DNA from 2 places in the Lysinibacillus sp. PWR01 genome. Region 2 is predicted to be linked to the other one. Evidence: riboswitches for the same ligand, from Rfam matches in the RefSeq annotation. Region 2 holds a riboswitch; the other holds the start of a gene.
The links. Region 2 has a riboswitch for cobalamin ahead of ACEVFT_RS22245 (hypothetical protein). Riboswitches for the same ligand answer to the same signal wherever they lie in the genome.

Region 1: it holds a riboswitch for cobalamin, as region 2 does, so the genes downstream of both, mmgD (citrate synthase) here and ACEVFT_RS22245 (hypothetical protein) in region 2, are expected to answer to the same signal.

What each region holds. Positions count from the first base shown of each region.
Region 1 is NZ_JBHERJ010000073.1:179,059-190,500, reverse strand. It holds gene nikA (nickel ABC transporter substrate-binding protein) at 1-1,530, shown strand, start outside; gene nikB (nickel ABC transporter permease) at 1,602-2,555, shown strand; gene ACEVFT_RS15665 (ABC transporter permease subunit) at 2,558-3,367, shown strand; gene ACEVFT_RS15660 (ABC transporter ATP-binding protein) at 3,381-4,154, shown strand; gene ACEVFT_RS15655 (ABC transporter ATP-binding protein) at 4,165-4,971, shown strand; gene ACEVFT_RS15650 (DUF2089 domain-containing protein) at 5,162-5,527, shown strand; gene ACEVFT_RS15645 (SHOCT-like domain-containing protein) at 5,541-5,927, shown strand; gene ACEVFT_RS15640 (hypothetical protein) at 5,937-6,218, shown strand; gene ACEVFT_RS15635 (NUDIX hydrolase) at 6,274-6,759, opposite strand; cobalamin riboswitch at 7,007-7,202, shown strand; gene mmgD (citrate synthase) at 7,394-8,515, shown strand; gene prpD (2-methylcitrate dehydratase) at 8,614-10,047, shown strand; gene prpB (methylisocitrate lyase) at 10,112-11,026, shown strand; gene ACEVFT_RS15615 (acyl-CoA dehydrogenase family protein) at 11,069-11,442, shown strand, end outside.
Region 2 is NZ_JBHERJ010000096.1:32,677-44,118, forward strand. It holds gene ACEVFT_RS22240 (GTP-binding protein) at 1-621, shown strand, start outside; gene ACEVFT_RS22245 (hypothetical protein) at 987-1,742, opposite strand; cobalamin riboswitch at 1,970-2,153, opposite strand; gene ACEVFT_RS22250 (SMC family protein) at 2,277-5,471, opposite strand; gene ACEVFT_RS22255 (hypothetical protein) at 5,468-6,136, opposite strand; gene ACEVFT_RS22260 (hypothetical protein) at 6,090-7,499, opposite strand; gene ACEVFT_RS22265 (DUF2399 domain-containing protein) at 7,481-8,686, opposite strand; gene ACEVFT_RS22270 (PH domain-containing protein) at 8,837-9,217, opposite strand; gene ACEVFT_RS22275 (YhfM domain-containing protein) at 9,329-9,724, shown strand; gene ACEVFT_RS22280 (methyl-accepting chemotaxis protein) at 9,845-11,089, opposite strand; gene aspA (aspartate ammonia-lyase) at 11,249-11,442, opposite strand, start outside.

The sequences.
Region 1 (11,442 bases), on a different contig from region 2:
GGGAAGACAGCGACACCACAAACAAATGAAAAAATGATAACAATTGGCTGGCCATTAGATGTCGGTCCATTGAATCCTCATACATATTTACCGAATCAAATGACTGCCCAAGCCATGGTCTATGAATCCTTGGTGGAATACAATGATGATGGCACGGTTACGCCAAAGCTAGCAGAAAGCTGGGACATCTCAGAGGACAAAACTTCGTATACTTTCCATTTAAGAAAAGATGTGAAGTATTCAGATGGAACTGCTTTTAATGCCGATAATGTCATTCGTAATTTTGATGCCGTATTAGCGAATCGAGACATGCATTCTTGGATGGGCATGGTCAACCATATGAAAGAGGTTGTAAAAATGGATGATTTTACCATTCGTCTGCAATTGGATGAACCCTATTATCCTGTCTTAAACGAACTTGCCTTTGTCAGACCTTTCCGCTTTTTAGGGGATAACGGATTCCCAGAAGGCGATACGACGCAAGATTCTATCAAGGAACCGATTGGGACAGGCCCATGGGTGTTAACTGAATACAAAAAGGACGAATATGCATTATTTAGTCGCAATGAAAACTATTGGGGAGAAAAACCACTAGTAGAACAAATAAAAGTAAAAATTATCCCTGATTCAGAATCTATTTCATTGGCATTTGAAAACGAAGAATTAGATTTAATTTATGGTCGTGGCATTATTAGTTTAGATAACTATACGTATTTAAAAGACAGTGGGAAATATAAAACAGCTACCTCTGAGCCTTTGTCTACGAAAGCACTGCTGTTCAATACACAATCTGGCCCGTTAGCTGAATTAAAGGTACGTCAAGCCATTCAATATGCTATTAATAAGGAGCAAATGGTAGACAGTATTACACATGGTACAGAAAAAGTGGCAAACACATTGTTCTGGGATGCGATTCCTTATGCCAATATAGATTTAGCGCCTATATTATACAATCCGGAAAAAGCGCAACAATTGCTAGATGAGGCAGGGTGGACGTTACAGAATGGAGAAAAAATTCGTTCGAAAAACGGACAACCACTATCATTAGATTTAATTTACATTGCATCCGATGCGATTCAAAAACCAATGGCAGAATTAATGCAAGGTGAATTAGCAAAAATTGGCGTACAGTTGAATTTAGAAGGTGCAGATGTGATGGTCGGTCTTCAAAAATTGATGGATGACCAGGTAGAGATTAATTTCTGGCGTACCAATGGACCGCCAACAGACCCTCATAGTTTTGCAAATGAATCAGCTACACCAAATGCTAGTGGTGTGTATGAGGCGAAATTAGGCTTACCAAATGCCAAAGAAATTGATACGAAAATTCACCAATTATTAGTAGGGACAGATGAAGAGGAACGCGTGCAGCTTTATACGGATATTTTAACGATGTTCCATGACCAAGCACTATTCTATCCAATATCTTACGAAACAAATAATGTGATTTATCAACCATATCTAAAGGATTTTGCCCCACGTGCATCTGAATACGATATACCTTATGCACAAATGGCTACAGAAAAATAAAAGTGGAAGAGAGAGTATGTCTAGCAAAGACAGCTCTCTCTTTATCATAGGATTGAGTAGGAAGTGACAGCATGTATGAGTCGACATGGATGTTTTGTTTAAAAAGAATTTTGACTTTGCCCTTTGTCTTATTAGGCGTTTCCATCCTAACCTTTGTATTTATTCGTTTCGTTCCAGTAGAGCCTGCTGAAGTCATACTACGTTTGGCAAGAGTTGCGCCAACAGAGGAAGCCATTCAGGCATTACGTGAAGAACTAGGGACGGACAAGTCGTTTCTTCTTCAATATTTACTATGGGGAAAAGGCGTATTACAGCTAGATTTCGGCACATCTTTTGTTAGTAAATTACCCGTGGCACATGAGCTATTTGCGAAATTACCCGCAACCATTGAATTAGCGATTGCTGCGTTTGTCCTTATTTTAGGGCTAAGTATCCCATTCGGGGTGATAAGCGCATTGTATAAGCACACCATCATCGATAAAATCATTCGATTCTTTACCATCCTGAGTGTGTCGATTCCAACCTTTTGGCTAGGTTTCCTACTACTCTATTTATTTAGCTTGAAATTAGGATTCTTTCCGACAAATGGGAAGGGCACACTATCTCATTTGGTTTTACCCGCATTCACACTGGCTTTACCAACAATTGGCTTGTTCGTTCAATTTATCCGTTCAACCATCCTAGAAGAATTACAGCAGCAATATGTTCAATATGCACAGTTAAGAGGATTAAAAAGCTCTGTGATTCTTATCCGTCATGTGTTGCGAAATGCTGCTATTCCATTGACATCCCTGTTAGGCATGACCCTTGGGAATCTACTAGGTGGAGCCGTCATTGTGGAGCAGGTTTTTAGCTGGCCAGGACTCGGCAGGTACTTAATCGAATCCATTATGAACAGGGATTACCCAGTTGTACAATGCTATGTATTAATTATCGCTGTTATCTATGTGCTTGCCAATTTATGCACAGATATATTGCATCGTTTATTGGACCCTCATCTAATGATGAAGGGCAGGAGAGATTAAAAATGAACTTCGTACGAACAAAAAGTGGCAATTTGATAGGATTCATTAGTCTATCGCTCCTTGTTATCATTGGCTTGTCGGGGCTATTTGCGCCAATTTTAATGCCACATGACCCTTTAGCTGTCGATATAGCTAAGAAATTTTCGGTTCCGTCTTGGGACTATCCATTAGGTACAGATCATTTAGGAAGGTGTATCTTGTCACGCCTCCTTTTAGGTATTCGTTATTCATTAGGATCAGCGCTCGTCATTCAGCTAGTTGCCATTGTTTTAGCTATCCTACTAGGTGCTTTTGTAGCGTTAAAAAGGGGCTTAATCGATTTTCTTTTTATTCGACTATGTGATATTTTATTAGCCTTTCCAACACTGGTACTTGCATTTGGACTGTTAGGTATATTAGGCCCTAGCTTAAAAAATGTTATAATAGCACTCATTTTTACACAGCTTATTTATTATGCAAGAATGGTCCGAAGTTTGTGTATCGGTATGAATGAGAAAGACTTTGTTCAAGCTGCAAGGATTTCAGGCACTACAGGTATCCAATTAATTAGACGCCATTATATACCCAATATATTGCCATCTATTGTCACGATTGTTGCATTAGATATCGGGAAGGTGATTTTAGAAATTGCGGGCTTTTCCTTTATCGGACTTGGCGTGCAGGCACCGATTCCAGAATGGGGCATGATGATCAATGAAGGGAAGCACTACATGCGGCAGCATCCTGAATTAATGCTTTATCCTGGACTTGCCATCATCCTTGTTGTTTTATTGTTTAATCAGTTAGCAAATCGTTTAAAAAAGCTTGACTAGTAAAGGGGAAGTTATGGAGAAAGTTTTAGAAGTGAAAGACCTCACAGTCAAAATGGGGGAGAAAAATATATTAACCTCTATCAATCTGACAGCTTATAAAGGGAGAGTCTTAGGAATTATAGGGGAAAGTGGCAGTGGAAAGACCATGCTTTGCCATGCCATCATGCAAACATTACCGTCCTTAGCACAAGTCACCCAAGGTGAAGTACTCTATCAGCAAGAAAATTTATTGAACGTTTCAGCTGCTAAATTGAGAACTTATCGTGGCCGGCATCTTTCGATGATTTTGCAAAACCCATCTACTGCATTCGATCGTATTCAAACGATTGAAAGTCATTTTCGAGAAACATTAAAAGCACACTTTAAGCTGACCAAAAAGGAAATGAGACAGATTGCCCTTGATGCTCTGAATAAAGTCCATTTACCTCATCCAGAGCAGCTTTTGTCCTACTATCCTTTTCAGTTAAGTGGAGGCATGCTACAGCGCGTGATGATTGCCCTGTCATTGGCGATACAAGCCTCTCTCTACATTGCAGATGAACCTACGACTGCTCTTGATACTATCAATCAAAAACAAGTATTAACACTTTTTGATTGTATTCGCTCAGAAACAGATGCAGCCATACTCCTTGTCACGCATGATTTAGGTGTCATTGCTGAACTTGCTGACGATGTGGCTGTGATGTATCAAGGAGAAATCATTGAGCAAACGAATGTTTTTGGTTTTTTTGATGCGCCTCAGCATCCCTATACAAAGAAGCTTTTACAAGCAAGAATGCTATTTTAGAGGTGAAAAAATGACGCTGCTAGACGTGAAAAATATAGACATGCATTATGCTCAAAGACCAGCCCTATTTCAACGAGGACAAAAAATTCCTGTATTACAAAAGGTGTCATTCTCACTTCAGAAGGGCGAATGTCTGGGAATCGTCGGTCAAAGTGGTTCTGGAAAAAGCACATTAGGACGCATTATTTTAGGGATTGAACGACCAACAAACGGAGAGCTGCTCTTTCAAGGTGTCAATTTATACGAAGCACCCAGCAAAGAGAAAAAAATGATACGAAGAAATTTACAGGCTGTTTTTCAAAATAGCTATCATTCATTTAATCCAAAACAGACGATTTTCGAAATACTCGAAGAACCGTTTTTGAATTTCGAGCATTTTAGCAAAGCAGAGCGACAACAGAAAGTAAGGGAATTACTAGACTGTGTAGAGTTAGAGTGGGCAATGGCTCAAAACTATCCCTCACAGCTAAGTGGGGGACAGCAGCAACGAGTCAACATCGCTAGAGCTCTTGCATTAAAGCCGAAACTGATTGTTTTAGATGAAGCCATTAGTAGTCTTGATATGATTTTGCAAAAGACGATTATAGAACTATTACAATCACTGCAAAAAGAGCTACAGCTTGCTTATATATTCATTTCACATGATTTACAAGCCACACGTTTTATGTCAGATCGCATCCTAGTGATGCAGCATGGCCAGCTCGTGGAGGAGATTGGGAAGGATGGAGTATATCAGCATCCCGCTTCACAAGAATTATACAATGCTATTTTGCCATCACACCCGCGAGAAAGAAAAAAGAAGGATAGACCAAATTAAACAGAAACTCCATTTTGAAAAATTCAAAATGGGGTTTTCTTAATTATTAAAGCAATACAGAAATAAAATTAATAATATCAATTATAAAATTAACTTTATTTATATTTTGATTCAAATAATTAATTTTTATTATTTACTTCTTTAAATTCTTTGTTATATAATCAACTTAACTTAAAGGAAGGAGTTCACTATGGCTTATCAAGTAATCACAAATTGCCCTGTCTGCAGTAAAACTTTGAAAATTACCAAGTTACAGTGTTCTCATTGTCACACGACGATTGAAAATGAATTTGAATTATCTAAGCTCGCATCTTTATCAAACGATCAGCTTCATTTTGTGGAAGTATTTTTAACCTGTCGAGGAAACATTAAAGAGGTTGAAAAGGAACTGGGGGTTTCGTATCCAACAGTTCGAGGCAAGCTAAACGACATTATTTCATCCCTTGGCTATGCTCAAAAGAAGAAAAATGAAATAGACGAGAAAAAAATTGTAAGCATGTTGGAAAATGGCGAAATCACAACGGATGAAGCCATAAAGCTTTTAAAAGACGAATAGGGAGGAATGGACCATGAAAGAGGAAATTACAAAAGTGTTAACCATGATTCAAGAGGGGAAAATTGATGCGGATAAAGGTTCAGAGCTGATTCAAGTGTTACAACAGAAAGAGGAATCAGGAAACAAGTTTGTGGAAAAAACAAAGTATTTAGATAAAACATTAAAGGTCCGTGTTGTATCCACCGAAAATGATAATGTCACGGTGAATTTGCCGATTAAACTTGTCAAAGCCGTACTCATGGCTGGACACAGCATCGCAGCGAGTATTCCACAATCGGAAAAATACGTGAAAGATATCGACATCAATCTTCTTCTTGAAGCGATCGAAAATGAACTAGATGGACAAATTGTAGATATAAAATCGGCAAACGGAGATACCGTTGCAGTCTTCATTGAATAGAGGCGACGAATGATGCATGTAAAAGTGAAAGCAAAAGACGTTCGCTTTACCGTCCCTGTTCCCTATGCTGTGCTAACCATTGTCCTCTCCATTGTAACTTCCAAATGGATTCAGCAACAAGTCAATAAGTGGACAAAGGCATACTTCGATCAAAAGAAAATAGACTTTACCTTTCCGCTCATCGACAAAGAAATGCTCAAGCCGATTATCAAGGAACTACAAAATTATAAAGGGCTCGTGCTAGTCGATGTCAAAGCTCAGGACGGGACTGAGGTTAAGGTTAGACTATAATACCCAACAAAGAATGATTAGAGCATGTTTGAATAAAAAGCATGCTCTTTGTTATTTAAAGAATATCCTTTGCAAAAGAACTATCGAAATCCCACAATGTATCTTCCAGATTGTTTAATAGCAGTTTCGTTCTTTTCTCAAGTTGATCTGGTAGCTCATTTTTACTGAAATAGGTAAGTTTCAAGCTCTCATCATCCTTTATCTCCAATATACCCCTTACATTTTTCGCAATATAAAGATGAATAACTGTATAGACTTCATCCCCATTTGGATATCGGAAATAATAATCTGGCCCTGAAAAAACACCCACCAAGTCAAATTCATTCGCTACAAGTCCTGTTTCTTCATGAAGCTCACGAGCAGCAGCTTCTTCTAACGTTTCGCCTAGTTCCAATGCACCGCCAGGTAATCCCCAATCCAACGTATCTGATCGATGTTGAAAGAGAATTTGCTTGTCATCGTTAACCACAAGAATGGTCGCCCCAATACTGATAATTGGTCTACTACCGATGTGTTTCCTTAATTCTGTAATATACCCCATATTAGCTCCTCCTATAGATCATAAATAACGATTCGCCTTTCTTCCTTTAAAAACCTCTATTTTCCTTGTGATGCTTAAAATTGGATGTATTGGGATAGATGCACAATCTTTTTTTGTACAAAATATTGCTAAAAAACGCAGAATAGTTCATCAAAGATGAAAAATAGCTTTTTATAATCAGTCTTTTCTGAATTTTACCTATATTGATTGTTTTGAAAACTCTATGTTAAGGTAAAAAGACAAATTGAATATGCTAAATTTTGGTGGTTCAAATGGGAGTTGATTCTATTTGATTAAAAGGGAAGTTGGTGAGAGTCCAACACTGTCCCGCAACTGTATTTAGGAGCTCGAAAACAAAGCCACTGTTTTGTTTGTCAAAATGGGAAGGTGTTATGGGAGCGTTGATCATAAGTCAGGAGACCTGCCACGAAAAAAGCATCAATTGACCTACGAGGATAGGGAGGTGTTAGCTACTGCATGATTGTGAATTCATGTAAATTCACTGTTTTTTTGGTCTGTCATGCTTTTGTAGATTAACAACTTCTAGAAAGGGATAGGAGTTGTTTTTTTGTTGTTCTGTCGTGTTTGAATGGTAACGCTTACAAGAATAATTAAACAAAGGGGCTGTCATTAAATGGAGTTAAATTATTCACCAGGTCTTGATGGAATCATTGCCGCTGAAACAAAGCTATCTTTTTTAGACACTGTAGGAAGTCAAATAGTTATTCGAGGTTATGACTTGATTGAATTATCTCAGCGATATTCGTATTTAGATATTGTTTACTTATTGCTGCATGGAGAAATACCAACTACCGAGCAACAGGCTGATCTACAGGACAAATTGAAAGCTCATTATCAGGTTCCACAAGAACTATTTCAAATTTTTAAGCTATTGCCCAATGAAACACATGCGATGGATGGGCTTAGAACAGGAATTTCCGTTTTAGCAGGCTTTGATCAGCACATCAATGATCGTTCGACTGAAATGAATTTATCGCGAGCATATAGACTTTTAGGTGGTATGCCCAACATCGTAGCAAATAGCTATCGTGTATTAAATGGACAAGAAGCTGTCGAGCCGGATAGTCAACTTTCCTATAGTGCCAATTTTTATTACATGATTACGGGCAGAAAGCCAACTGCGTTAGAAGAAGAAATTTTTGATCAGTCACTCGTTTTATATAGTGAGCATGAGATGCCAAATTCGACATTTGCAGCTCGTGTCATTGCTTCTACACAATCTGATTTGTATGGCGCTTTAACGGGAGCTGTCGCATCGTTGAAAGGGAATTTACATGGAGGGGCTAACGAGGCAGTCATGTACATGCTTCTTGAAGCCAAAACAGTAGAAGGCTTTGAAGCATTGTTGAAAAACAAGCTACAAAGTAAAGAAAAGATTATGGGCTTTGGCCACCGTGTCTATATGAAAAAGATGGACCCAAGAGCGCAAATTATGAAAGAAGCCTTGCACAAATTATGTTTGGAGCAAGGGGATGATCGCTTATATCACATGTGTGAAGCTGGTGAAAAAGTGATGGTACAGGAGAAAGGGTTGTATCCAAATTTAGATTATTATGCAGCACCCGTGTACTACATGCTTGGTTTGCCGATTGAAATCTATACGCCAATCTTCTTTGGCTCACGAACAATTGGCTTATGTGCCCATGTGATTGAGCAGCATGACAATAATCGATTATTTAGACCTCGTGTCAATTATATTGGCGAGCGTCATAACCTTGAAAAATTGTCGGTATAATCAAGTTTTAACAACTCGCCATAAAGCTAATGGGCATTCTGACCAATGCCCATCAGCATACTAGTATATCAAACTTAAGCCTTGAAAGGAAGATATAGATGATTAAAACAAATGACATAACGAAGACAGATCAATTACTTACAGATATTGCGGATTATGTACTAAATACAAAGATTACAAGTGAAGAGGCATACGAAACGGCACGCTATGTTCTATTGGATACTTTAGGCTGTGGCATTTTGGCCTTACAATATCCTGAATGCACGAAGCTTCTTGGTCCAGTAGTACCAGGCACAGTCGTTCCTAATGGTACACGTGTTCCTGGAACTTCTTATGTTCTTGATCCAGTAAAAGGCGCTTTTAATATCGGGTGTATGATTCGTTGGTTAGATTACAACGATACTTGGCTTGCGGCTGAATGGGGGCATCCATCTGATAATTTAGGTGGCATATTAGCTGTGGCAGATTATTTAAGTCGCGTGCGTGTGGTAGAGGGGAAGGCGCCTCTTAAAGTGAAAGATGTTTTAGAAATGATGATTCAAGCACATGAAATACAAGGGATTTTAGCACTAGAAAATAGCTTAAATCGTGTTGGGCTAGATCATGTTCTGTTTGTCAAAATTGCAACAACAGCTGTTGTGACAAAGGCATTAGGAGGCACGCATCAGGAAATTGTCAATGCATTGTCCAATGCCTGGATTGATAATTCAAGCCTACGAACATATCGCCATGCACCGAATACAGGTTCTAGAAAATCATGGGCTGCTGGTGATGCAACAAGTAGAGCAGTGCAGTTAGCGATGATGGCTGTAAAAGGTGAAATGGGCTACGCAACGGCCTTATCTGCACCAGGCTGGGGATTCCAAGACGTTCTCTTTAATAAACAAGAATTAAAGCTTGCTAGACCACTGACATCTTATGTGATGGAAAATGTACTATTCAAGGTTTCTTATCCAGCTGAATTCCATGCACAAACAGCTGCTGAATGTGCCGTTCATTTACACCATGAAGTGAAAAATCGTTTACAGGACATTGAACGCATTCAAATTACGACACATGAATCAGCAATACGAATTATTGATAAAGAAGGGCCTCTTCTTAATCCAGCTGATCGCGATCACTGCCTTCAATATATTACAGCTATCGGACTTATCTTTGGTGATATTATTGCAAATCACTATGAAGATGATGTGGCAGCAGATCCTCGTATCGATGAGTTAAGAAATAAAATGGTGATTGTGGAAAACGCTCAATATACAATCGATTACCTAGATCCTGAAAAACGTTCGATTGCCAATGCTGTTCAAGTTTATTACAACGACGGCACATCATCTGAGCTTATTGAGTGTGAATATCCTTTAGGACACCGTTTCCGTCGTGAGGAAGCATTCCCTCAAATCATTGATAAATTCCAGCAAAACATCAGTACCCATTATTCACAAAAACAATTACGTAAAATTAATGAGGTTTGTGCTAATCAAGAGCTTCTTGAAAATAGTGCCGTCCATGAATTTGTTAATTTATTTGTTTAACTTTCTAGGCGATTCTGGACGTACTTATGGCGAGGCATCATTGATTATTAGGGGGTTTTTATAGATGGCGTGGATTGTAAATGAAGCGATAACACAAAAACAACTGGCTGAGCAATTTCAAGCGCTCATTAATCGTTCAACGATTTTGCAAATACCAGGCGCTCATGATGCAATGGCAGGTTTAATGGCTAAAAAAGTTGGCTTTGAGGCATTGTATCTTTCTGGAGCTGCCTACACGGCCAGCAGAGGCTTACCTGATTTAGGAATGATTTATTCCAATGAAGTGGCGCAGCGAGCGAACGATATTATTCGTGCTACGAATTTACCAATGCTCGTGGATATCGATACTGGCTTCGGTGGTGTACTAAACGTTGCCCGTACAGCGCGTGAAATGATAGAGGCAGGGGTTGCTGCTGTACAGCTAGAAGATCAAAATCTTCCAAAAAAATGTGGTCACTTGAATGGAAAAACGCTTGTTTCCCAGGAGGAAATGATACAAAAAATAAAGATGATTAAGCAAATAGCCCCTACTTTAGTGATTGTTGCCCGCACAGATGCGAGGTCTGTAGAGGGCTTAGAACAGGCTATCTTAAGAGCTAAAGCCTATGTAGCAGCTGGGGCAGATGCTATTTTTCCAGAGGCGTTACAAACAGAAAAAGAGTTTAAACAATTTGCCCGTGAGCTGGATGCTCCCTTATTAGCTAATATGACTGAATTTGGACAAACGCCTTATTATACCGCTAAGGAGTTTGAAAAAATGGGCTATTCGATGGTGATTTATCCCGTTACATCCATGAGAGTTGCAGCCAAAGCCTATGAGCAAGTGTTTACCTTAATAAAAAACACAGGAACTCAGAAAGATGCTATTGAGGATATGCAAACGAGAAGTGAATTATATGAAACCATTTCCTATTACAAATTTGAAGATTTAGATAGTGAGTTGGCGAAAACCATCTTACCGAAAGAGGAAATAAAGTAGGAGAAAAGTTGTTTTTCTCCTTTTCTTTCAAGGAGGGCTAGTATGGATAAACTAGAGGACAAAATGACCATCTTTACACCAGAGGACTTTCAAGATGAGGAAGAGCTTATCGCAAAAACGGCAGAGCTCTTCATTAAACAGGATGTCTCACCTAATACTACAGCTATTGAAAAGCATCAATATGAAGTTACTCGTCAGTTATTTCAAAAAGCAGGTGACCTTGGTTTACTAGCCATTGAGATACCCGAAGACTATGGGGGGCTGGCACTCAATAAAAAAATTTCAGGGCTCGTTGCAGAAAAAATGGGCTATGGCGGCTCATTTAGTGTCTCTTACAATATTCATGCAGGAGTCGGCACATTGCCCTATGTCTATTTTGGAGATGCGTCACAAAAGCACAGATACTTACCAAAGTT
Region 2 (11,442 bases):
ACCGGCAATACCTTCAGCAATGCCTGTCATGCAGATCATTTATCCGTAGGCAATCAGCGCCTTGTTGAAAAACACCTGTTTGAGCGTGATCATCATGGCTTACTTACAGGCTTCCCTGTAACAAATGTTCATTTTACACTGCTAACAGGTCGCGGGCATAATGAACATACATCGGGCGGCGATTTCCGAGAAGCTAGTTTCCGTGCGCTGCGCCAGGGACTAGAGCAAGCCCAAAATGTTCTACTTGAACCCTATTATCGTTTTAAAATGAAGGCTTCAAACGACTTTATCGGCCGCATGATGACTGACATTCAGCAAGCAGCAGGCACATTCGATGACCCGATATTATCCGAAACAGATGTGGTGCTAACAGGTCGCGCGCCCGTTGCCACTTTAATGAGCTACAGCACAACCTTTGCTGCCTATACAAATGGGAAAGGTGCACTCACACTCCAATTCGATGGCTATGATATGTGTCATAATACAGAGGAAGTAATTGCACAGATTGGCTACGATAAAAATGCCGACCCTGAATATAGTTCCTCCAGTATTTTTTGTGCAAAAGGCAAAGGATATACGGTTCCGTGGCATGAAGCACAGGCAGCCATGCATTGTTTGTAGGGCTGCTCGCTCGGAGGCGTTTTGCCTGCTTTCGCGGGTATTCGTCGCTCAAGCGCGAGTATTTCACTTGCTTCCGCGGGTATTCGTCGCTCAAGCGCGGGTATTTCACTTGCTTCCGCGGGTATTCATTGCTCAAGCGCGAGTATTTCACTTGCTTCCGCGGGTATTTCTTGCTTGAACGTGAATATATTTCGATCCTGCATTTAAATGAAAGAGGCTGGGACAGAACTCGATTATTTTGAAAAATAACGAAAACAGATAATAACTTTTTCGCTTCAATGAGTAGAGTGTTCCTTCCTAAATCAAAAAAATGTTAGACCCAAATGCAATCGGTCTAACATTTTTTCTTTTTGTCCCAGCCTCTTTTATAGTGCACCGACGGCTTTCTTTGTTGGTTTGTCCATCAAATAAGCGGGTTCTACTATCACGTAGTCATGCTTGTTCGTAAAATCAATCAGTACCTTGCCTGGGCGACTTTTTAAAATTTGTAGATGATCAATTAAGTGCAGTAAGAGCTCGTGCCCATTGCCGCGTGGATGCCAGTTGAAGTGATAATCATTTAACGCTTGCACCGCTTCAATAAACTGGGCATATTCCTGCTGCACGAATGCGATGAGTTTGTCATGGTGAGGTGCCAAATCGTGTAAATATGTTTCATAAAAGCGCATGACAATCGAGCATAATAAGTCATTGACACGAGCGGCACTTAAAACAGGCTTTGGCTCCAATGTTAGACGATCAAGGTTAGGCTTTGCGCGTGTTGAATCAATGCGCGTAATTAAGTGATACGCTTCCCCATTGACTTCATAGACAATCGGATTGGTCGGCATATACATCATAAAATGATTGGTCTTTGTTTTCAGTTCATCTGTTAATGCTGCTTTTGCCAATAGATGACCATCCGCACCCCCATTTTGTATCCAAATAATTTCTTTATTATATAAGATTTGTTCAAAGAAGCGATCGTTGCGAATCAACTTCGTTGCTAATAATTGATCGATCAGCGATTCGACCACCATTCTTGTTTTCGCTTTCTTGGCAACTTCTGTGCGTGGTTGCTTACAAATGTTCATATCTTCATAAGGCGTTTCCAGCGTTGTCGTTACATGAATATTCGTCATACGTGCATCCCCTTTGCGTACATATTTTCAAAACAAAAAGGACTCCCTACGTTTTGAGGAAATCCTTCGCTTTATCTTCTTTCATCACACAATGCCAAACAAACCCTAAGTATGTGTGAACGAGTCCGATTGTGAACCCTTTCATTTACTATGGGCGTTTGACGTACTGTGACGAACAGAGCATTCTGTTTTGTCAACATGCCACCTCCTATTCCTCGTAGGTTACTGGTGTGTACTCGTAACAGGCAGGTCTCCTGACTCATGGTCATCGCTTCCTTTCTCCTTCCCGTCCAAAGACAGTGGTTGCTGAAAAGTCGCTCACATTTACAGTTGCGGGACAGTGTCGGATTTGCACCGACTTCCCTTTTAAGCAAATTGCACGCAATTTACACCTATTACTACACGCTATTCAGTTGGTAAGGAAACGAGAATACCTCGTTTTCCTATTAAAGTATTAAAATTAATTGTAAAGGAGTGCCATTTAGAAGTCAATTCTTGCTCGTTTAAAACACAATTTCATTCACCCAAATGGTCCTACACCTTTTGGAAACCAACAATCCTACTTTGTGGAATAGATGAATTATGTTCAATAACAAATACCTTGGAAAAATGGTCGTAATAGGTTTTATCATGAGCTTTTGGAGATAAAATAATTAACTTTCGATTTAACTCTTTTGCATATAAATGAAATACTTTGTCCTTGCGTTCATCATCTAGTGCGCTATCAAACTCATCAAGTACGATATAGCTTGGGGCAATCGAGAGGTTTTGCAATAAAGCTAAGGCAAAGAGGAGCGAGCTTAACGATTCCTCCCCTCCTGAAACACCTTTACCTACTTTGCCATTTCGTGCTTTTAAGCTAACATCCTCCATAGTACCCTGATGACCAATTTTACGAGCTTTCACATAAAGCAAGTATTTAATGTGCCCTGCCTTCTCTTCTATTCTTTCTTTTTCAATATGTCCCTCAAAATGAAAGATATCCATATACTTTTGGAACAACATATTAATCTTTGTTAAATACATATTAATGGTCGTTTCTAGTTTATCTTCTAAATCTGCTGCAAAGCCCGCATTTTGCTCAAGAAGTATTTCAGCACTTGCTAATTCTGCATTTTTACGCTCAAAATCTTCTTTCATTTTTTCAAAATTTACTTCAGCATGAATATTGACCTTTTCTAGGCGTGCCGCTTCGAAAGCAGCAGCTTTTTCTGCATTACCATGAATTAATCTTGCCTCAGACCATTTAATGGAGATGGATTCATCAACAACACATGCTTCGACAGGTAAAATATGCTCTAATTCCTGTAGTTTTATTACTAGACTTGCTTGGCTAGCCTCTAATTGTTCGATTTTTTCTTGCGCTCTCACCATACGTAGCCGACAGTTTGTTAGATTACTATTTATTAATTCAAGCTCTGATTCATGATTTTGTTTTAGTAATTTTAGTTGACGTTTATCATTGGACAGCTCCTCCAATTGCTCTGTCCATTGCTGATGTTTTCTTTTGGAATCATAAATGGTTTTGCGTAATTCTTTTAACGTTTGTTCCATTTGCTGTAACTGGATTTGTTGCTCTGCCACTGCCCCTAGCTCCTCATAAATGCGGCACTCCTTCTCTAGCAATTGCAGCTCTTGAAAATGTTCTGCCTGATGTTTTCTAGCTGTTTCCCGCTGTGTTTCCATTTCCGCTTGCTCATCATAAATTGCTAACAATTGCTCTGTTAAAGCTTTCTGTTGACTTTCATAGGCATGCAGTTCGCTTTCCTTCAATAGCATACTTTCAGCCTGTTGAATTTTGCGCAAGTCTCCATGCAATTGGTTAATTTGCTTGATATTATGATCATACTGAGCATTTAACTGTACTTGACGCTCTTGCAAGTTGTTTAAGTTACTCGCCTGGTCTTGTAAGGTTTGTTGAATAGCTGCATCACTTAGAATAAATTGCAGTTGTTCCTGTGCGCCTCTAGCACCACGTTCATCTATAAGCGTACCTGCCTCAATTCGAGGCGTTGAAGTGAAAAATTGCTCGATCCACCACAATGCTTTATTGGCATAGTTTTGTAGTTGCTCAGATAGTCCGCTACGCATTTGTAATCCTAAATGAGGGATATTGTCAATCATACGATTCGGTATGAGCTGCTTTAATGAAACATAATACAAATCATTCAGTGGCTTATAGCTCGCTGCATTATAAAAAATAGCGTATTTAATCGCTTCAATACTTGACTCTAACTTTAAAGGCGCACTTGGTGTCAACGAAATTAAATCACGTAATGTATATGCCTCTATACCTTGTCTATGTAAGTCTTCTAGTCCTTGTTGTTGACGAGCAGATCTTACTTTATTTTGTTGTAGCTGCTGGATGATTTTCTGCTTCTCTTGGATGGCGGAAGATAATAACTGTTTTTCCTTTAAAAATTGATGTTGCTGGAGATTTGCAGCATCTAGTTGGCTTAAAATAAAACGGCTACTTTGATATAAATGGACGATTTTACGTGCTTCCACTAGATCTTTTTTCAGGTTTTCGAAATGTATCGTCACTCGTGCGCTTTCACTATTCAAAAGTCGTTCGTTATCTCTTAATTGTTGTTCTTTTGTTTTTAGTTGCTTATCTTGCTCTTCAACTTGTTTTAGTAGAAAGGCTGTTGCTTTTTGTTTTTCCCAGGTTGTTTGTTCATCGAAACGTAGTCGCTTTGCTTTATCGGAAATTGATTCTAGCTGTGCAGAAAGCTCACTATATCGCCCTAGTAGTGTTTTTTCCTGCTGTACTTCCTCATTTAATAATGTCTTTGACTCAATAATTTGTGCTTCAACCTGTTCGCACTCATTCACTACTTGAATTAAATGTTGACCTGTACGCTCCTTTTCGTGCAACAGTAATTTTTGCTTTGTCCCTATTTGTGCTTCCTCTTCCTGCAATTGCTGAAGAATAGCTTGTGTATCAGAGCATTCATTTGAATATTTTTGCAGTAGAACATTTGTATATGTATAATACAGACGACCGTTTTCCAGAATACGTTTTTTATTATTTAAAAAGGCGTTGAGATCATTTTCTGCAATGGTTAGATTATGTTCAGCTGTTTTTACAATGGACGATAAATGGATGATTTCTTGTTTAGCTTCTCTAATTCCTTCTAATGCCGCTTCCCATTCTTTTTGCATATCAGCAATATGAAACATATTACTAAATTGACGAAATCTTTCCTCCGGGTTCATGGCGGCAAATTGGTTCACTTCTTGCTGATACCAAATTAAATGATACAAATCTGGATCAATTTTATATTTAATTTGTAAATCTTCTTTGTAAGCTCCGAAATTCCGTCCTGCTATATTGCCAGAAGTATAAGATGTTATGTTCGTTAACGTATCTTCTGAATCTCCTGTTGTTATACGATACTCTTTTTGCAAGGCACCATTTTTCACAGCTTGTTGTACAATTAATTCAAATGCAATAAATGGCGGCGCATCAATGCGGGTCATGCCTTCATTTTTAAACACTAACGATAATTTCGCATACCATGCTTCATTTGCTTGTAAATTACTCGAGCGTAGCCCTTCAATATCTACTTTTGCAGAATATAATATAGCCCCTATGCAAAACGTTAATGTTGACTTTCCGACACCATTTGGACCTGTTATTAATACGTGTTCATCGGCTTCACCTAGCACCACCCTTGTTGGTGGATAGTCACGTACACCCTGTATTTTCAACACGTAAGGAATCATTCTTTGTCCTCCTCCACATGTAAGTTATAACGGTTAAAAAATTTCATCACTTCTTCTTTATTCAACTTTGTTTCTTGCGCAAATTCGACTGTACGACGTAAAAAAGATTCGGAGAATAAATGAACACCTATTGTTGTTAATTGATATGCCTCTTCTGAAGATGCTTCATAATCTTCAACAGCTCCCACCTTTTTTAATTGGTCGATATTACTTTTCATTCTTCTATTAGCATTTAAAGACTCATGGCCAAAATCAACTAAAATTTGATGTACTAATGTAAATTCATGGCCTAATACTTCTTGCTGGTAAAACATATAGAGTAAAATCGCCAATGCTTCACTACTCAATGTAGATTTTGCATTTTTCGCTGTGATTCGCATCATGACAACAACACGATCACGCCTCTCATCATAAATAATTTTGAAATAGCGATTTAAAGCTCCATTTACGCGATCTATAAAGGATTGCAAAGCATTGTCGTCATTTTTTATACCTAATAATTTTTCTAACTCCTTCCGACGCAATCCATAATTCGCTCCCTTAATAGAGGCAGATGATGAAAACAGTAATTGCATAAAAGCCAATTCTTCCTCTGTCGTTAAATAGCCTTTTAGATGATCAATCATCGCTAAAGAGCTTATATATGGTATATCGTTTGTCGTCATCATTAATCCACTCCCATTCTTTTTCAAAGTTTGCCGTCTCCGCTTTAGGTGACCTGTCTATTTTTTTACTGCTCGTTAAAGCAGAAACAGCGAGCATTGATAAAACGGCATCATGCCATTTGTTCGAGCTAGCTTGCACGATTAATTCCTCTATTTCACTCTCTCCATGGTCATCTAAGTAACTTTCTATTTTCGTTGTGTCGATTTGGGCCTTTGTCATTTGCCAAGCAGCTTGATCAAACATTTCTTCAATGGAATCTCCCACCATTTCTACTTCTCTATATTCTGGCTCCTCTCGGTCAATGATATCGCCCTCACGTTTTGGCTCATAGGTGGCTAAATAATGGATAGCATCATTAATATCTTGATGTCCTATAGGTGCAGCAAACTTTACCGGCATCCACATGCCATCAAATGTTTCTTCTTCATATTGATTTTGTTCCATAAAGCTAAAGATATCATGTGCTGTCGGGATATTACTATGCAAGGGTGGGTTATACATCGCCAAGATGAAATTTCGTACTTTTTCAGGGGAAATAGCCTCTTCCATCGGTGTTAATTGCATCGTAACGAAACGCACATATTTAGTTAATACGCTTAAACTTAATGTTGTGCCCTTTGTAATGGCTGCCGTTCCACGGTGCATCAAGTCACTCATTACAAGACTTTCCTCTATCGTTTGGAATTGTGCTAAACGCTCCGTCATTTTTTCCTCTAGCCCCAACATTAACTGATTGATTTTTTCTAGTTGTGGCAAGGCATTGCGATCAGCCAAAAATTCAAGCTGTCTATTTTCTAATTGCTCAACGGCTTGCTCTACATTATAAATCATCGACGCAATTTTATTTCCACCTGAAATGCCTTTATCATCATAGGCTGCACTAATTTCTGCATCACGTCTTGCCTGAAATAGTGAACGGCCAATATCATCTTGTAAATAATAAGCAAGTGCATCATTTCCCATACGAATTAAGCCATCCATCATACGCTTGCCTCTGTCCATTAATTTAATTTGCCGCGTCTGCTTTACAACCCAATTATTGCGTTCTAAAATATGGAGCACACGTTGAATATACTGAAGCGTCGGTGGCTCAGAGTCATTCCCATATGTATGGCGGTAGCGATAATAAAGCGTATCTTCATGATCAATCGGGTCTCCAATACCTAAAGATGCCGTATTTAGTAATTGAATAATATTTAAAAAGCGGATAATTTCCATTGGTGAATCATACATTTTTTCCGTGCTTAAGTCTTTTAAGACAGCTGACAGAGAAGCTAAATCTCGCATTGATTTCATAAATTCAGCTGAAAAATAATCACTGTGAAAAATCGAAATGGGTGCATTTACATCCACATTTTCCATTCGGCCACTCCTCCCAATTGTTGCTCTTGCTCATGACGATTTTCATGCTGAAGCCACTGCTCGTAAGTTTCAATATCCGTAAAAATTTGCGAATCTCGTCCAATAATTTTAAAGGGACAAGGAAGAAGCTGAATAGCTTTTTTGGCAATCGTTAGTCCTGCCTCATCATAATCCGTCCAAATCAGTACTTGTTGTATGGAACTTTTAAGCAACTGTTTGATAAATTGCTTATGAGCGGATCGAATTTGCCCATCCAAACAAAGCACAAATGAATGGCTTTCTCGTAGAAATTCACTTTCCGTTGCCATACGTGTTAAAATAGCCCTATTTTCCACAAGCCATAGTGTCGTGTTGGAAGTTGTAAATGTCGTTTGTAACACTGTATTATCTGTTGTTGCATGAACTGCACCAAGATGATAGGAGGCTAGCTCTGACTGTGCATGTCCAGTAAAATAGATTGGCACGATTTTTCCTGAGCTTACAAGGCCATAAGACGGGGCATCAATACCTAATTGTGCGAGATGGGCTAAAAATTCCTCTCGCTCCTGATCAAACATTTTCGAACCACCAATTCGATCTTCATATGTCGCACCTATTTCTTTAAAGTCAAATAAGTCTTTTTGCTGAGCAAGCTGGTACATAGCAATACAAAACTGCATAAACTTTAATTGCTTTACACGACTCCAATAACGTGGCATTGCTTCCGCTGACAGTGCATGTAGAAACAGTGGCGACATTTGTAGGTCATCCGCTTGCTTTCGTAACTGTTCTAGTTGTAGCTCATATTGCTGTTGTTCTTTACTTTTACGATATTTAAGCGCAAACAGATAGGCGGGACCCATCCGATAGACATCATCTTTGATACTTATACCATCTACATGATAACGAATCTCTCGTATTATCCACCCTTCCTGGAGCCAGTCCTGAATCGTTTCAAATGGTTCATTTAGTAGGCGATTTACTTTTGGTGAAAATTTATATTTCACAAGCTCCTGTGGAATAGTTGTCTTCCAAATGGGCTGCTTTGCTACTTTGATTTGGGCAACCTTTTTGTAAATACGTGCGGACCTTCTTACAATCGTTACTGTTTGAATAGGCCCTTGGTATTCAACCTTCTCAATTTTTTCACCTGCCCTCAAAACAACTTCGTTTAAAAATTCAATTGAGGTCTTTTCTTCATATTCCACTATAGATTCCCCTTTATCTCTTCAAGAGACTATTTATTGCTTTATTATACTATGTTGGACAGGGTATTACTTATCGAATTAACGAAGGGCTAGTCCTCTACAACAAAAAAAGCCTCACATAAATGTGGGCTTCCATAACCTATTGAATCCTCACGTCCCCAAAACATACTGCGCTAAGACGCTTTGCACTTTATAAATATTTGTCGCCTTATTGAAGTTTTTTTGAATCGGTAACGGACTGCCAGACACCCATATTTTGAGCTCTGCATCTAAATCAAATGTACCGGCTGTTTCTACTGAAAAATGAACGATATTTTTATAGGGAATGGAATGATATTCCGTTTTCTTGCCAGTCACCCCTTGCTTATCGATGAGGATTAATCGTTTATTGGTAAAAATAAACGTGTCTCTAATAATTTTATAGGCATTCTTGATTGTCTCGTTTGGAATTAATAAATCATGGACCTCCTCCTGTAGTTTTTCTAAATTCACCTCACTTGCATTGCCGATTAATCCATCAAATAAGCCCATTATCTGTCCCCCTTTCGCTGTCGTTTATTTAATGTATTACAAAAAAGTAAGAGCTACGACAGAAAATGATGGTATTATTTAGCATATAGAGGGGGTGAGAGGTTGCGAACAATGGTGATTGCTTTATTGTCTCTAATAGCCGTTGTTTTACTAGGATGTAATGAAAATAGTGTACCCGATGGTGATTTAGCTAAGGTCAGCATTTCTATTGGTGCTAAATTTTACAAGGTGAACACTGATTTTTTTAAAGAATATACGGATGAAAAATCACTTACACTATTCCAACAAGCCATAACAACAGCGGTCAAAAACGAGGGTATTGTCGATATGGCTACACCTGAATATGATGTACAAATAGTGGATACGGCAGGAAACAAATATGGCTATCACCTTTGGTTAGGTGATAAAGATCAAAACAGTAGTTTGATGCATGTCAAGGATACCCATTCAATTTACACAATCTCAGAGGATTTCACTGAGGAATTAATTGCGCTGGTTCGACAATAAAAAACACTTTCCAAGTATTCTAGGAAAGTGTTTTTACGATCAATTAGTGCCATTGTGTGGCTTTTCGTAGTATTGATGAAGATGCAGGGCTAAACAATCTTGAAAATATCTATTTCTTGTTTAGACACGGAATTGATTTGTTAACTTTTGTAAGTTATCGGCTTGAACACTTAAATCCTGTGTGACATGATTAACAGCTTGCATAGAGGCTGTTTGCTCGTCCATTGAATGTAACACAGCTTCTGTATAATTCGATAGCTTGCCCATGCCAGCTGCGATGGTTGTCACAGTGGATGCCACTTCATTGGCGCTGCTTGAAAGCTGCTCAGCTGTCGTCGAAATATCCTCAAGCTGACTCGTCATCTGACTAACATGCTGTGAGATCGTGCCAAATGATTTTGTTGCCTCGTCAATGACATAGACTCCCTGTTGGACATTTTTCAAATCATCTTCCACTGATGAAGCGACCTGTTTTGTATCACTTTCTATTCCCACAACTAAATCCACAATTTGTGTAGCGGAGTGCTTTGATTGCTCTGCTAATTGACGCACTTCCTCAGCTACAACGGCGAAGCCTTTACCATGCTCTCCAGCGCGTGCTGCTTCTATCGCCGCATTTAATGCTAATAGATTGGTTTGATCCGTAATAGCTGTAATCATGTCTGTCATCGATTTAATATCTGACATTTTAAGGGATAATTGCTGCATCAGCCCGCTCGTTTTTTCTGTTGATGAGGAAATGAATTGCATTTGTTCTTTTGCCACATGTAAAATATTCGCACCATTTCCCGCTATTTCGCTGGCATCTTTCGCATGCACGAACACATCTTGTGTGGCTACTGTAATTCGCTCAATTCCATCAACGGTTTCTTGCATAGACTGGGCACTATCATTCGCAGATTGTGCTGCTTGCTTCAAGCCGTCTGACGTCTTCTCCATTTGTTGATCGACTTCTTCCACAGCTAGCGTAATTTCATTCGTACTTGCCGATAATTCTTCAATGCTTGCTGATAAATCCGTAGAGCTGTGTGCAATTTTTTGTGTCATTGTTCGTAATTGTTCCTGCATCTCTAAAAAGGATTGCGCTAGTTGAGAAATTTCACTATTGTCACGAACCTCAATGACAACTGTATCTAATTGGCCTGCCGTAATCCCTTGTGCTGCCTCTGTTAATTGTTTGATAGGCTGTATCACTTTGTAGTGGACATACACCGTGTAAGATAGTGTAATAGCGATTCCTACAATCGTTAACACGGTAGAAAACCAATCTAATGTCGTTACATTGGCTAAATCGATGAATAAAATAATAATCATTAAAACATTTAAAACGGAAAAGCCAAGTAAACTCTTTTTTCGTAAACTCATAACAAATTCCCCCAACTAAAATATGTCTTCCATACCATTATTATAGTTGAATAATCCTAAAACGCATAAGGATACGCTCTATTTTTATATGAGGAAAGGTCTACAAAAAAAGACTGTAGACAGCCTTTTAAGGCATGTCTACAGTCCATCATTTTCGCTTTATTTTAGTTTCATGATACTAGAGCCCGCAATACCTGGGTGTGTCATTTCATAAGGGTCTAAAATTAAGTCTAATTGTTCTTTTGTTAGGACGCCTTCTTCAATACAAAGCTCACGAATGGAACGACCAGTTAGAATGGCTTCACGTGCAAGACGTGCTGCTACTTCATAGCCAATATGTGGGTTTACAGCAG